3 regions of the Streptomyces sp. TLI_146 genome follow, and region 1 is predicted to be linked to each of the others. Evidence: riboswitches for the same ligand, from Rfam matches in the RefSeq annotation. Region 1 holds a riboswitch; each other region holds the start of a gene.

Region 1 (4,497 bases):
GGGTCGCTGACCGGCAGCCCATGGATTTACGCCGTGGTGACTGTCTCCGTTCTCCTGGACGTGTTCCTCCCCGTCCTGCCCAGCGGGGTCCTGGTGATCACCGCCGCGACCTCCGCGGCGGCCGGTTCGACCACCGCGGCGGGCGCCCCGCACGCCATACGCGACGTGCCCGACCTGCTCCTCCTCGCCGCCTGCGCCGCCGCTGCCTCGGTGCTCGGCGACCTCGTCGCGTACCGCCTGGCCTGGCGCGGCGGGGCGCGGCTCGACAAGGCCATCGCCCGCTCCCGCCGGCTGACCCGCGCACAGGAACGTCTCGGCGCCGCGCTGAGCCGGGGCGGCGGCGCGCTCGTCGTCATCGCCCGGTTCGCCCCGGCGGGCCGGTCCGTGGTCTCGCTCGGCGCGGGCGCGGCGCACCGCACCCCCAAGGAGTTCCTGCCGTGGTCCGCCCTCGCCGGGGTGGCCTGGGCGGGCTACAGCGTCGGCCTCGGCTACTTCGGCGGGCGCTGGCTCGGCGCGACCTGGCTCGGCACGGGCATCTCCGTCCTCGCCCTGTTCGCGGCGGGCTCCCTCGCCGCCTACGTCATGCGCCGCCCGGCCCAGGCCGCGGTGGCCGGCCCGGCGGCCTGACACACCGGACCGCGCCGCCCGCGGCGAGCCGCACGGACGTGCCTACGCCGGGGTCCTGACCGGCACTCCCCGTATCTCCAGGCCTTCGAGCAGCTCGGCCGTGGCCCGCGCTATCTCCTCCACCGCCCGGTCGAAGACCTCGCGGTTGTGCGCGGCGGGCGCCCGGAAGCCGGACACCTTGCGCACGTACTGGAGAGCCGCCGCGCGGATCTCCTCGTCGGTGGCCTCCTCGGGGAGGGCCGGCGGCCTGAGCGTCTTGATGCTTCTGCACATGCCTCAAGTGTGACGGGTACCACTGACAACGGCCTCGGTAGAGTCGGGGCATGGCGGCAGCAGACGAGGTGAAGGCACAGGGGCCCAAGGGGCCGACCGCACCGGCGGGGCCCTCGGAGCCCGTGCGGATCGACAGCTGGATCTGGTCCGTACGGCTCACCAAGACGCGTTCCATGGCGGCGACGGCGTGCCGCGCCGGTCACGTCCAGCTCAACGGCGAGCGGGTCAAGCCCGCGCACACCGTGAAGGTGGGCGACGAGGTGCGGCTGCGCCTTGAGGGGCGGGAGCGGATCGTCGTCGTCTCGAAGGTCATCCGCAAGCGGGTGGGCGCGGCGATCGCCGCCGAGACCTATGTCGACAACAGCCCGCCGCCGCCCGCCCGCTCGGACGTGCTCGCGGCCGGGGTGCGCGACCGGGGCATGGGCCGGCCGACCAAGCGGGACCGCCGGGAGATGGAGCGGCTGCGCGGGCTGTAGGGGCGCACGAGGCGTTGGCCGGTACGTAACTCGGAGGCCAACTCCCCTCGTACCGGAGTAACTTGGAGGGCCGGGGGCCAGGGGAGCCCCCGGAACCGTCCCTAGAGGAACACGCCATGATCCTGTTATTGCTCGTCCTGGCGCTGGTCCTGTACGGCTTCGGCTTCAGTCTCGGCGGCATAGTGTTCTGCGTCGCCGTGGTGGCCGTACTCTTCAGCGCCCCACGCCGTGGCCGCTCCACGGCACCGTCCGGCGGCTCGTCCGGAGCCGGCGGAGCAAGCCGTGGCGGCCAGGACACGGACTACCGGGCCTACCGCGCCCGCCGGGACCGGATGGACCGGTGGGAGCGGCGCTACCGCAGGGAGCGGCAGAGCCGTCTGTTCTCCCTGCGCCGCCCCTGACCGATCGAGCGCCACCGAAACAGCGCACCGAACACGCACCGAGCACGACCCACGCGCGCGAGGGCCCCGGACCGCTTCGGTCCGGGGCCCTCGTGCGTGCGGCGCGCCCATCAGTGGACGGCCGCGGCCTTGCTGTTGTCGACGCCCGTGCCGCGGGGCTCGGCCGCGGCGGCCTTGGGCACAAGGAGCCGTTCGGCCAGGTGACCGAAGACCAGCCCGAAGCCGGCCCACAGGGTGACCTGGATGGCGAGGGCCGCGAGCCGGAACTTCCAGAGCAGCATCGCCGGGAAGTCCTTGGGCACTTCGTTGACGGCGGGCAGGAACGCGTACGCGAGCCCGATGGCGACCAGGAAGGCGGCCGAGGCGGCGACGGTCGCGTTCCAGTTGCCGAGGCGGGGAGCGAGCCGCTTGCCGAGGATCACCGCGGCGACGGCGAGCAGCACGCTCAGCGCGATCATCAGGAAGTACAGGGCGGTGCGTTTGCCGATCGTGTCGGGGTCACCGACGGACGGCGGGTTCGCCGGGTACTTCAGGAACGGGACGACGTAGACGGTCAGGAGCGCGCCGAGCGAGACGAACGCGGCCGTGGCACGCGGCCCGAACCGGCCGATCCGGCCGAGCGCGACGCAGAACGCGAGCGCCGCGATGCCGCCGATGGCCACGCCGAACACGAGCACACCGGTGGCGAGGCCGCCGGTGGACTGCAGGGTGCGGCTGAACACCTCTTCGCCGTGTTCGTGCGCGTGCGCGTCCTCGAAGTCGATGGCGGCGTCCACCCGGGGCTCGCCCAGGACGTACGCCACGATGAGCGCCAGGAGGCCCGCGGCGAGGCCGGCGAGCATGCCGCGCACCAGCAGGGCCCTGACGGACAGGGAGTTCACGAGTCGGTACCCCTGGTCTCAGTGGCAGGGGAAGCCGAGCAGGTGGCGCCCGTCGTGCAGCCACTCATGGACGTTCTCACCGGAGAAGACGCTGGTGGCGCCCTGCTCGGAGCCCACGAAGTAGAGCAGCACGAGCATGAGGATGCCGAAGAAGAGCGCCCAGGGAGCGATCGCCTTGAGCGATATGGGGGTGATGGCCGGCGTTGCAGTTGCGCTGGGCGCAGAGGCGGCGGAAACAGCCACGGCAGAACCTCCTGGGGAACACGCGTCCCGGTCATTGGTGCCTTTGTCGACGGTGGTGGGTCTGACTTCCCCGTCTTCGCTCCCTGTTGGGGGCTCGCCGGGTTCACAGTGGCGCGACCGTGCCGGAATCTCACCGGGCTTCCTTCACACCGTCTTTATGTCGACGTGACCGTACCGCGTGCGGGACCGCGCCGCTACGGCGCGCGGATGCACAACCCCCGCGCCAAGTGCGTGAACGGCCGTGCTCTGCTTGACCCATGACCGTACGCGTGATGTTGATCTCACCCCCGGCCGACCGCTACGCGCGCGAGGCGAGAGTCGGCGACGACGCGGCCGCACCGGACGAGGGCGCGGTCCGCAGGGTCAAGGACGCGGCGGCGGCGCTCGCGGTACCGGCCCGCCGTCTGAAACCGCCCGCCTCGCTCTACGAGTTGGCGGACGGCCTGCCCACCTGCGACGAACCGGCCCTGGCCGACTGGGATCTGGGCCGGTGGCGGGGGCAACGGCTGGACGAGCTGAGCACGGCGGATCCCTCGGGGGTACGGGCGTGGCTCACCGATCCGGGGGCGGCGCCGCACGGCGGGGAGAGCCTGCTCGCGCTCGTCGCGCGCGTGGGCGGGTGGCTGGACACCCTGCCCGCGGCGGGCGGCCGGATCCTCGCGGTCGCCTCCCCCGCCGTGATCCGCGCCTCCGTGACCCACGCCCTGACCCTGCCGCCCGCGTCCTTCTGGCGCCTGGACGTGGCCCCCCTGACCCTCACGGAGCTCTCGGGCCGCGCGGGCCGCTGGAACCTGCGGTGCGGGCGCCCGGCGGAGGCTGCCCGCTGACGACGAAGGCCCCCCGCCTCGATCGGCGGGGGGCCTTCACCACGTGTGGGCATGGACGGTTTCGAACCGCCGACATCTGCTTTGTAAGAGCAGCGCTCTACCCCTGAGCTACACGCCCGTGGCACATCCGTGGATGAGGGAACAGCGTACATGGCCTCCGGGGCAGGGCTGCAAACCCGTTCGCCGGGGCAGGCGGGTCGGCGGGTCCCGGGAGGCGGGGCGAACTAATCGGCCGGTGTGTTCGTCACTACCTGGTGGGAGAATGAACCGGCAGGCGGACACGGCACGGGAGAGGGATGTGACGGCGACACACGCGCGGCCGTACAGCAGAGCGGGTGCCATCGTCCCCGGTGTCGGAGCGCGGGCGGCCGGGGGGCGGCGGGCCCTCTCGGACGCGCTGGCGCTCGTCGCGCTGCCGCTGGTGCTCGGGGCCGCGCTGCTGCCCGGCGCGTTCGCCGGAGGCGGGACGCGGCGCTGGTTCGGCGGGCGCGGCGAGAGCGTGCGGGCCGACGCGCAGGCCGCCAAGGACGCGGCGGCCGCCGCCTTCTACGAGCTGGACACCGCCCAGCGGGACCTGCGGATCTCCATCGAGACGATCACCGCCGTGGACAGCTCGCCGCGCGCCCGCAAGGCCGTGGACGACTTCGCGGCGCTCGGCCGGCGGATCGACGAGGTCAGCAACGACTACATCACCGCGGTCGACGCGCACGACCTGGACCGCGACGGCCTGGACGCCTCGGTGGCCGCCCGGGCCCGGGGCGAGCTGACG
Region 2 (4,497 bases), 4.2 Mb from region 1:
GGGAACCGTGCCTGCCGTGCCGCACGGTGACCACGAAGTCGGGCCCGGTGAAGATCATCAGCTCCCCGGTCCCGACGACCTCGCTGGTCGCGGTGAGCTCCTCGTGCTCGACGTAGCCGACGGTCTTGAAGACCGCGAACAGCACGTCGTCGTACGGCTGGACCTGCGGGCGCTGATGGGCGCGGACCGCGTCCTCGACGGCCAGCGGATGCAGCCCGAAGAGCTCGGCGATCCCGGCGAACTCCTCGGCGCTCGGCTCGTGCAGCCCCACCCACACGAACCCCTCCTTGGCCCTGCGCACCCGCCGTACGGCCTCCTCCACCGGGCAGTCGCCGGGCTGGCGCACCCCGTCCCGGTAGACCACGCAGTTCACCACGGCGCTGCCGAGCGGCGAGCGGGCCGGGTGGCTGAGGTCCACCGTGCGGCGGTAGGCGCGGCGGACCGCCCTGCGGAGGTTGCGGATCATGGGCACGGCTGGGCACTCCTTCGGCGGATCGGCGGCCAGTGTGCCATGCGCGGCTCAACGGCCGGTCGGGACGCCGAGGCCGCAGGTCACCGCGGTGCGGCGACCTCCCCCGTGACGTCTCCGTCGAAGGCGGCGGCGAGGCGCAGATAGCGGGCCGCGTCCTCGGGCCGGCCCTGGCGCTCCAGGGTGCGGCCGAGCATCAGCGTGGCGTACTGCTCGACGGGGTCGCGCTCCAGTACGGCACGCAGCTCCCGCTCCGCCTTGTTGAGCTGGGCGGAGTGGTAGTAGGCCCGGGCGAGCAGCAGTCTCGGCGCGACCTGCTCGGGCACCTCGTCGACGATGCCGGTCAGGATGCGTACGGCCGTGACGTACTCCTTGGCCTCGAAGAACAGGTGGGCGCGGTCCCAGCGCTCGGCGGTGGTGCCGGACTCGTAGTAGCTGTCGACCACGGAGGATCCTCTCGTAGCTGGTCTGCTCTGCCCTTACGGACGCCACAACACGAGATTGTGGTTGAACATTCCACAACCTCGCGGGTGCGGCGCGCGTGGGAGGCTGCCACCGGGTGCCCCGACAGGAATAGGTTGACCGACATGAGCAATCTCGATCGTCAAGCCACGCTCTCCGTGTGCGGCGGCCGCGGCTTCGTCGTCGCCGAGCCGGTGCGCGAGCTCCTCTCGCCGCGCACCGTCAAGCTCGGCGAGTCCACCGAGGTCCGCCGACTGCTGCCGAACCTCGGCCGCCGTATGGTCGGCGCCTGGGCCTTCGTCGACCACTACGGCCCGGACGACATCGCCGACGAGCCCGGCATGCAGGTGCCGCCGCACCCGCACATGGGGCTCCAGACGGTGAGCTGGCTGCACGAGGGCGAGGTGCTGCACCGCGACAGCCTCGGCAGCCTGCAGACCGTACGCCCGCGCGAGCTCGGCCTGATGACCTCGGGGCGGGCGATCAGCCACTCCGAGGAGAGCCCCCGCCCGCACGCCCGTCTGCTGCACGGCGCCCAGCTCTGGGTCGCCCTGCCCGACGCCCACCGTCACACCGAGCCGCACTTCCAGCACCACGCGGACCTGCCCACGGTGACCGCGCCGGGCCTGAAGGCCACGGTGATCCTCGGCGAGCTCGACGGCGCCGCGTCGCCGGGCACGATCTACACGCCCCTGGTCGGCGCCGACCTGACCCTGACGGCGGGCGCGGACCTCGCCCTGCCCCTGGACCCCGACTTCGAGTACGCGGTCCTGTCGATGTCCGGCGAGGCCCACGTGGACGGCGTCCCGGTCCTCCCCGGCTCCATGCTCTACCTCGGCTGCGGCCGCACCGAACTCCCCCTGCGCGCCGCCTCCGACGCGGGCCTGATGCTCCTGGGCGGCGAGCCGTTCGAGGAGGAGATCGTGATGTGGTGGAACTTCATCGGGCGTTCGCAGGCGGACATCGAGGAGGCACGGGAGGAGTGGATGTCGGGGGCGCGGTTCGGCGAGGTGAAGGGATACGACGGGGAGCGGCTCTCCGCCCCCGCGCTGCCGCCGGTGCCGTTGAAGGCGCGGGGGAGGGTGCGGTGAGCGGGGGCTGACCTTCTGGCTCGTTACGTGGCGGTCGTCAGCCCCGGCACCCCTCTCGGCGTGCCGTCCGCGTCGATCGCGACGAACGTCAGCTGGGCCGTCGCCACCTCCGTCGTGGGGCCGGACGCGTTCCAGCGTTCGGCCGTGACCTGGACGGTGACGTCCATCGAGGTGCGGCCGGCGCGTTCCAGCTCCGCGTGGACCGTGAGCAGGTCGCCCGCGCGGACGGGGGCGAGGAAGGCCATGCGGTTCACCGAGACGGTGACGGCGGGCCCGTCCGCGTGGCGGCCCGCGGCGGCCGCGGCCGCGTCGTCGATCAGCTTCATGACGACGCCGCCGTGGATGGTGCCGTACAGGTTGGTGTCGTGCTCGCTCATGATGTGCGCGAGGGTGACCCGGGAGTCGGCGGGCGCCTTGTGGGCGCGGCCGGTGGTCGTGCGGATGCCCATGGGGTTCACGGGACTCTCCTTCGCGAGTCGCGGCGGGGATCCCGGCGGTCGGTGCGAGGAGCCGGATTTCGCCAAGGTCGCGAAGGGCGTGGAGGAACGGCAGCGCCGAAGGCCACGCGCGATGGGTGCGTGACCGCCCGCTCCGCCGGCCCTCCCCTCGAAGGCCGCCGAGATCGCCGTACGCACGGGTGGCGTACGGGCAGTGGCAGGTCTTCGGACTCGCGGGCGCGCCTGCCGGTCTCCCGGCGGACCCCTACTGGCCGTCGCTTCCCGGGCCCGGTGGCCGGGCCCAGTGCTGATGACGGCGGTCGTTCCCGCTCACCGCTGCGGGGCAGTCCCGGATTCCCACCGGGTTCCCTCTTACGACGCCTCCCGCCTGGCGGACGGGGCGAACCAGCTGCGGTGACAGCGTAACCAGAGACCGGCAATCGGACGGCAACCGGCTCCGCGGGCGACCCATCACCCCTCGCCGTACCGGTGGAACCCCCGCCCGCTCTTGCGGCCCAGCAGGCCCGCCTCGACCATGCGCTGGAGCAGCGGCGGCGGGGCGTACAGCGGCTCCTTGAACTCCGCGTACAGGGAGTCCGCGATCGCCGCCACCGTGTCCAGGCCGATCAGATCGACGAGCCGGAGCGGGCCCATCGGGTGGGCGCAGCCCCGTTCCATGCCGGCGTCGATGTCGGCCGCCGAGGCGAAACCGGACTCGGCCATGCGGATCGCCGCCAGGAGGTACGGCACCAGCAGGGCGTTCACCACGAACCCCGCCCGGTCTTTCGAGCGGACCGTGGTGCGGTCCAGGACGGACGACGCGAACTCCTCTGCTCTGGCCAGGGTTTGGGCCGAGGTGTGCAGGGACGGGACCACCTCCACCAGTGGCATCACCGGCACCGGGTTGAAGAAGTGCAGCCCCACCACCCGGTCCGCGCGCCCGGTCGCCATGCCCAGGCGCATGATCGGGACCGACGACGTGTTGGTCGCCAGGATCGCGTCCGGGTCCTCCACGGCCTTGTCGAGCGCGGCGAACACCTCGGCCTTGAGCGCCGGGTCCTCGGGGACGGCCTCGACGACCAACTGCCGGTCGGCCAGGTCGTCCAGGCTGCCGCTGAACACGAGCCGGGCCAGGGCGTCGTCCCGCTCGGCCGGTGTCGCCTTGCCCCGCTCGACGGCGCGGTCCAGGGAGTGGACCAGCCGCTCGCGCGCCGCCCGGGCCGCTCCCGCGTCGGTCTCGCAGACGACGGTGTCGAGCCCGGCCCGGGCACACACCTCCGCGATCCCCGCCCCCATCTGGCCGCCCCCGACGACCCCCACGCGCTGGATAGTGCTCATGATCCCTCCGTACGTTGTCGGCAAGCCCTCGTGGGCGGACGCGCTCGCACGCGGACGCGCGCACGCGTCAGTGGAACTGCTCCTCCTCCGTCGACCCGCGCAGCGCGAGCGTCTCGGCGGCCGGGTTGACCGCCGTCGAGACGAGGTCGAAGTAGCCCGTGCCGACCTCCCGCTGGTGCTTGACGGCGGTGAACCCGTCGCGCTGGGCGGCGAACTCCCGCTCCTGGAGGTCGACGTACGCCGTCATGCCGGACTCCGCGTAGCCGTGCGCCAGGTCGAACATGCCGTGGTTGAGGGAGTGGAAGCCCGCCAGGGTGATGAACTGGAAGCGGTAGCCCATCGCCCCCAGTTCGCGCTGGAACTTGGCGATCCGGTCGTCGTCCAGCGCCGCCCGCCAGTTGAACGACGGCGAGCAGTTGTACGCGAGCATCTGGTCCGGGTACTGGTCGTGGATCGCCTCGGCGAACGTACGGGCCTGCACCAGATCGGGTGTGCCCGTCTCCATCCACAGCAGGTCCGCGTACGGGGCGTAGGCCAGGCCGCGCGCGATCACCGGGCCCATGCCGGGCTCGACGCGGTAGAAGCCCTCGGCGGTGCGCCCGCCCGTGGCGAACCGGGCGTCCCGCTCGTCGACGTCGCTGGTCAGCAGGTTGGCGGCGAGCGCGTCGGTGCGGGCCACGATCAGGGTGGGGACGTCGGC
Region 3 (4,497 bases), 4.9 Mb from region 1:
CACCGACCTGCTGATCAGCAAGGACGGCGGCGACACCTGGTCCGTGGAGCCCCTGGGCATCCCCGTCGACGCCGTCTACGACGTGGCGATCGGCGGCGACAGCCTCTATTTCTCGGCGGGCAAGTCGCTGTGGAAGCGCGACGGCCTGTCCGCCGGCACCCTCGGCAAGGCCACCAAGGTGTACGAGCCCGCCGGCGGCAAGGTATCCGTCACCGTCGTCGCGGACAGCCGGACCGTGGCGATGTACGAGGTCGGGTCCGGCGTCGTCGGCTCCTTCGACGGCGGCAGGACCTGGGCCACACTGGACAGCCACGGATACGGCGGTACGGGCCTCACTCTCACCGGTGGCGACATGTACATCGGGTACGGCAAGGACATCCGGGTCGGCCGCGACCACGGCCGTCATTGGAGCACCATCCCGGCGGTCAACAAGGCCTCCACCACCTCCGACTTCGACCGCTGGGCCGACGGCTCGCTGACCGTCTCGGCGGACGCGGCCGGTGTCTACCGGGGCACGCCGGACGGCAAGGACTACCGGCGCCTCGGCGTCCAGGGCGGCACCGTCAACTCCCTCGCGGTCAGCGGCAACCAACTGCTCGCGGCCGGCCAGCAGGGCACGCACCGCTCGCCGCTGCCGGTCGCCGGAGCGGAGTGGGGCACCACCGGCGGCGAGGGCAGGATCGGCCTCTCGACCCGGCTGCTGCAGACCTCGGCCAAGGACTCGCGGGTCGTGTGGCGGGTGCGCTACGGCGCCTGGGGCGACTTCCATCTCCAACGCAGCGGCGACGCGGGTGCCACCTGGCAGGAGAAGGGCGAGAGCAACGGCACGGTCCTCGCCATGGCCGTGCACCCCGCCGACCCCGACCGCGTGTACGTCTCGTACGGAAACCTGCTGGGCCGGGGCCTGTTCTCCACCGAGGACGGCGGCGCCACCTGGAAGAACCTCCTCCACGACCGGACCTCCTTCACCGCCGTCACCGGCGACCCGAAGAACCCGGACCGGCTGTGGCTCGGTGCCCCCGACGGCCTCTACCGCTCGGACAACGGCGGCGACGACATCACCAAGGTCGCCGACGGACGTGTGGACACCATCGAGTTCACCGGGTCGACGATGCTGACCGGCGGCGAGGCGATCAAGCTGTCGACGGACGGCGGGAAGACCTTCCGCACCGCCGACACCGGTTCGCTCCCGCTGCGGGTCAGCGACATACTGCCGGTCGGCAGCACTCTGTACGCGGCCACCACCAGCCACTGGGACGCGGCCCTGCCGCGCGGCGGCCGAGGCGTCCTGCGCTCCACGGACGGCGGCCGCAACTGGCAGAACATCTCCACCGGCCTGCAGAACCTCAACGCCACGAGCCTGGCGACCGCCGGCGGCTGGCTGTACGTGGGAACGGTGCAGGGAGGTGTGCACCGCCTGAAGATCTGACCGGGTAGCTGCGGAGGAAGGGGTGACCCGCCCGCCCAGCGGCGGGCGGGTCACCCCTTCCGATCGTGGTGACGTTCCACCGTCCGACGTGCGACGATGCCGACGACAAGGCGACGCGGAACGAGGAAGCCGGTGCAATTCCGGCGCGGTCCCGCCACTGTGATCGGCGAGCGAACCCCGAACAGACCACTGCCCGGACACGGGTGGGAAGGACGGGGCGAGCTGCGACCCGAGAGCCAGGAGACTCACGTCGTCGCCTCCTTGACGAAACCGGGGCGGATCTCCCCGGAGGAGGAGCGTGAGCGGTCATGTCGGAGCAGCGACCAGAAGGCGGCGCCGGGCACACCCCGGCCGACTCGGCGCCGTGCCGGATCGTGGTGTGCAGGGACTGCTGCTGCGGCAGCCCGAAGGTGCCCGGGGTCGACCACGCGCAGCAGCAGGCGCGCCTCGCTGAGCACGCGCCCGTACGGGTCTCCGCCTGCCTCGACGTCTGCGAACAGGCCAATGTGGTCGTCGTCCAGCCCTCTCGTGCCGCGCGCCTCGCCGGTGCCCGTCCGGTCTGGCTCGGTCTGGTCAACGACCCCGACGCCACGGAGGACATCGCCGCCTGGGTCCGGGCCGGCGGCCCCGGCATCGCGCCCTGCCCCGACATCCTCGACCTCTATACCTTCACCCCGTCCCGCAGGGCGCGATGAGCGGGCTCGGCTGTAGGGGTGACACCGCGCCTGGGACACGGGGAAAACTAGGCCGTGTCGGGCAGCGGGGCCTCGGCGGACCGGCCCTGTGCCGCGTGGGCCGTGTCGTGAGGTGAGCGGCGGGTGCGCTCCGCCCATGCGGCCACCGGCGGGCCCGCCGCGCCCAGAGCCGCGAAGAACACCCCGAGCAGCAGCCAGCCCGCGTGTCCGAGTCCGAGGACCGCTGTCGTGAGGACCACCGGAGCCAGGGCCTGCCCCGCGTCGAAGCCGATGCCGAAGAGGCCCTGGTACTGCCCCTGGGCATGGTCCGGGGCGAGACCGAAGCCGAGCGCGTAGCCGCCCGAGGACTCCCATACCTCTCCGAGACTGTGGACGCAGACGGCGAGGACGGCGAGCCCTGGCGCGACCCAGACCGGAACGTCCGCGGTCAGGGCCATCAAGGGGCAGCTGACCAGGAAGAGCAGCCCGGCGATGCGGAACGCCCGGCCGCCCTGGCGTGGTGTCTCCACCCGGGAGCCGATCCTGCTCTGGAGCAGCGCGCACACCCCGCTGTTGACCGCGTAGACCGCCGCCACGGTCCAGCGGGGCGCGTCGGTGTGGGCGGAGAGCCAGATCGGCAGGAGCAGGGAGACGGTCTGGTACTGCAGGCCCATCGCGCCGTAGAGCGCGACGAAGGACACGTACGGCCGGTCGGACAGGACGGCCCAGCGGTGGTGCTCCTCGGGCCGGGGCAGGGGCCGGTAGTTCGGGACGCCGAGCAGGGCGATCAGACCGGCGCAGGCGAAGCTGGCGGCGTTGGCGAGGATGAGCGCGGTGTAGGCCGCGCGGGTGTCGGCCGAGACGGCGAAGGCGGCGCCGAGGGTGCCCAGGACCACGCCGAGGTTGACGAAGGTGCGGAGTTTCGCCCTGAAGGCGGCCGGGCGTTCACCGCCGGTACGGGCGACGATCGCGCCGCCCGCGGCGCCGCCCGCCGTCGCCGCCAGCCGGTCCAGGGTGGCGATGAGCGTGAACGTCACCCAGTCGTGGATGAGAACGAACGCGGCCATCGTCGCGGCCTGCATCGCGAGGGCCGTCAGCCAGACCGTGCGCGGCCCGTACCGGTCGGCCAGGTTCCCGGCCGGGATCCCGGCCAGCAGCCCGACCAGCCCGGCGACCGTGAGGCCGACACCGACCCGTGCGGCGGGCAGGTGCACCACCAGGGTGAAGTAGAGCACCGCGGCGGTGTTGAACAGCCCGTTGCCCACCCGACTGACGAAGCTCGCGGCGATGAGGGCACGCTGCGGACCGCTCGGCGCCGACGAGCCGGATATCCGCGGCCTGGCGCGCTTCCCGATCATGGCCAAGAGGCTAGCAGCGGCCCCGTGGGCACCCCCGAATGACCCGAGGCGGTCTCGCGCGGCGGCGGTCAGCGGTCGAGCATTCGACGTGTCCGTCATGCCCGGGTCGGAGACCTGTCCGGCTCTACGCGGTGAGGGCGGCCATGAGTTCGTCGCGTCCGCCGGCTCCGGTCTTGCGGAAGATCGCCCTGAGGTGGTCGTTGACCGTGTGCACGGACAGGTCGAGGAGCCGGGCGATCTGTTTGGGCGCCGTGCCGTCCTGCAGGTGCCGCACGACCTGCTGCTCCCGGGTGGTGATCCCGTACCAGTCGCAGAACGCCGGGACGAGCAGCTCGCCGGTCGCACGCTGGATGATGATCGCCACGTCGCCGTCGTCGCCGAGCGGCTGGGCCTCGATCGCGGTCCACTCGCCGTGCACGATCGAGGGGGTGCACACCCTCGCGTACCGCCGGCGCGGATCGCGGGCGTGTTCGCGCGCCTCGAACGACAGGGAGGCGTAGCAGTATTCGATGAGCCAGTCCGGTGCCCCCTGCTGCTGCGCCATCATCGCCTGCCGCTGCCGGGCCTGGGGTGTCATCGCGGCGACCTTGCCCTCGGCGTCGACGACGAGCATGCCGGGCGGCAGCCCGAGCCCGGGGGGCGCGATGGGCCCGGTGGTCACGTAGCCGCGTACCGCGGCGATCAGCGGCGGCCCGACGTCGGCGATGCGGTGCCTGTCGTCGATGTCGAACGGCCGGCCGTCATCGGCCCGCAGCAGTCCGAGCAGTCCCCACACGCCGCGGCCGTCCCGCAGGACCAGGCAGAGCTCCTCGCCGACCCCGTACCGGGCGAGCAGCCGGTCGTACGCGCTCGCGCGGAAGCGGCGGTCCGCGACGAGTACCGGCACACTCTGCCGTGCCAGGCGGGCCAGTTGGGGGTAGTTGGCGCCCCGGGCGGCGATGGTCATCAGCTCATGGCCGAGATCCGGTCCGTACCCGTGCCAGAACCCCAGCGCGGTGGCGCCCACTCCCAGCGACGGGTTCATCACCACCAGCCG

The links. A riboswitch is a leader RNA that binds a small molecule or an ion and turns the genes downstream of it on or off. The one in region 1 is predicted to bind cobalamin.
Region 2: linked by a shared signal. The riboswitch ahead of BX283_RS33465 (acyl-CoA thioesterase) and the one ahead of BX283_RS15165 (CbtB domain-containing protein) in region 1 are both predicted to bind cobalamin.
Region 3: linked by a shared signal. The riboswitch ahead of BX283_RS36525 (hypothetical protein) and the one ahead of BX283_RS15165 (CbtB domain-containing protein) in region 1 are both predicted to bind cobalamin.

What each region holds. Positions count from the first base shown of each region.
Region 1 is NZ_PJMX01000001.1:3,329,464-3,333,960, forward strand. It holds gene BX283_RS15140 (DedA family protein) at 1-627, shown strand, start outside; gene BX283_RS15145 (DUF2277 domain-containing protein) at 670-900, opposite strand; gene BX283_RS15150 (RNA-binding S4 domain-containing protein) at 951-1,376, shown strand; gene BX283_RS15155 (hypothetical protein) at 1,493-1,777, shown strand; gene BX283_RS15160 (CbtA family protein) at 1,888-2,658, opposite strand; gene BX283_RS15165 (CbtB domain-containing protein) at 2,677-2,901, opposite strand; cobalamin riboswitch at 2,935-3,090, opposite strand; gene BX283_RS15170 (histidine phosphatase family protein) at 3,159-3,728, shown strand; tRNA gene BX283_RS15175 (tRNA-Val) at 3,775-3,846, opposite strand; gene BX283_RS15180 (hypothetical protein) at 4,027-4,497, shown strand, end outside.
Region 2 is NZ_PJMX01000001.1:7,518,945-7,523,441, forward strand. It holds gene BX283_RS33450 (magnesium and cobalt transport protein CorA) at 1-466, opposite strand, end outside; gene BX283_RS33455 (M48 family metallopeptidase) at 553-915, opposite strand; gene BX283_RS33460 (pirin family protein) at 1,057-2,022, shown strand; gene BX283_RS33465 (acyl-CoA thioesterase) at 2,046-2,471, opposite strand; cobalamin riboswitch at 2,658-2,884, opposite strand; gene BX283_RS33470 (3-hydroxybutyryl-CoA dehydrogenase) at 2,931-3,797, opposite strand; gene aceA (isocitrate lyase) at 3,865-4,497, opposite strand, start outside.
Region 3 is NZ_PJMX01000001.1:8,211,889-8,216,385, forward strand. It holds gene BX283_RS36520 (S8 family serine peptidase) at 1-1,429, shown strand, start outside; cobalamin riboswitch at 1,499-1,697, shown strand; gene BX283_RS36525 (hypothetical protein) at 1,738-2,124, shown strand; gene BX283_RS36530 (MFS transporter) at 2,172-3,461, opposite strand; gene BX283_RS41885 (helix-turn-helix transcriptional regulator) at 3,586-4,497, opposite strand, start outside.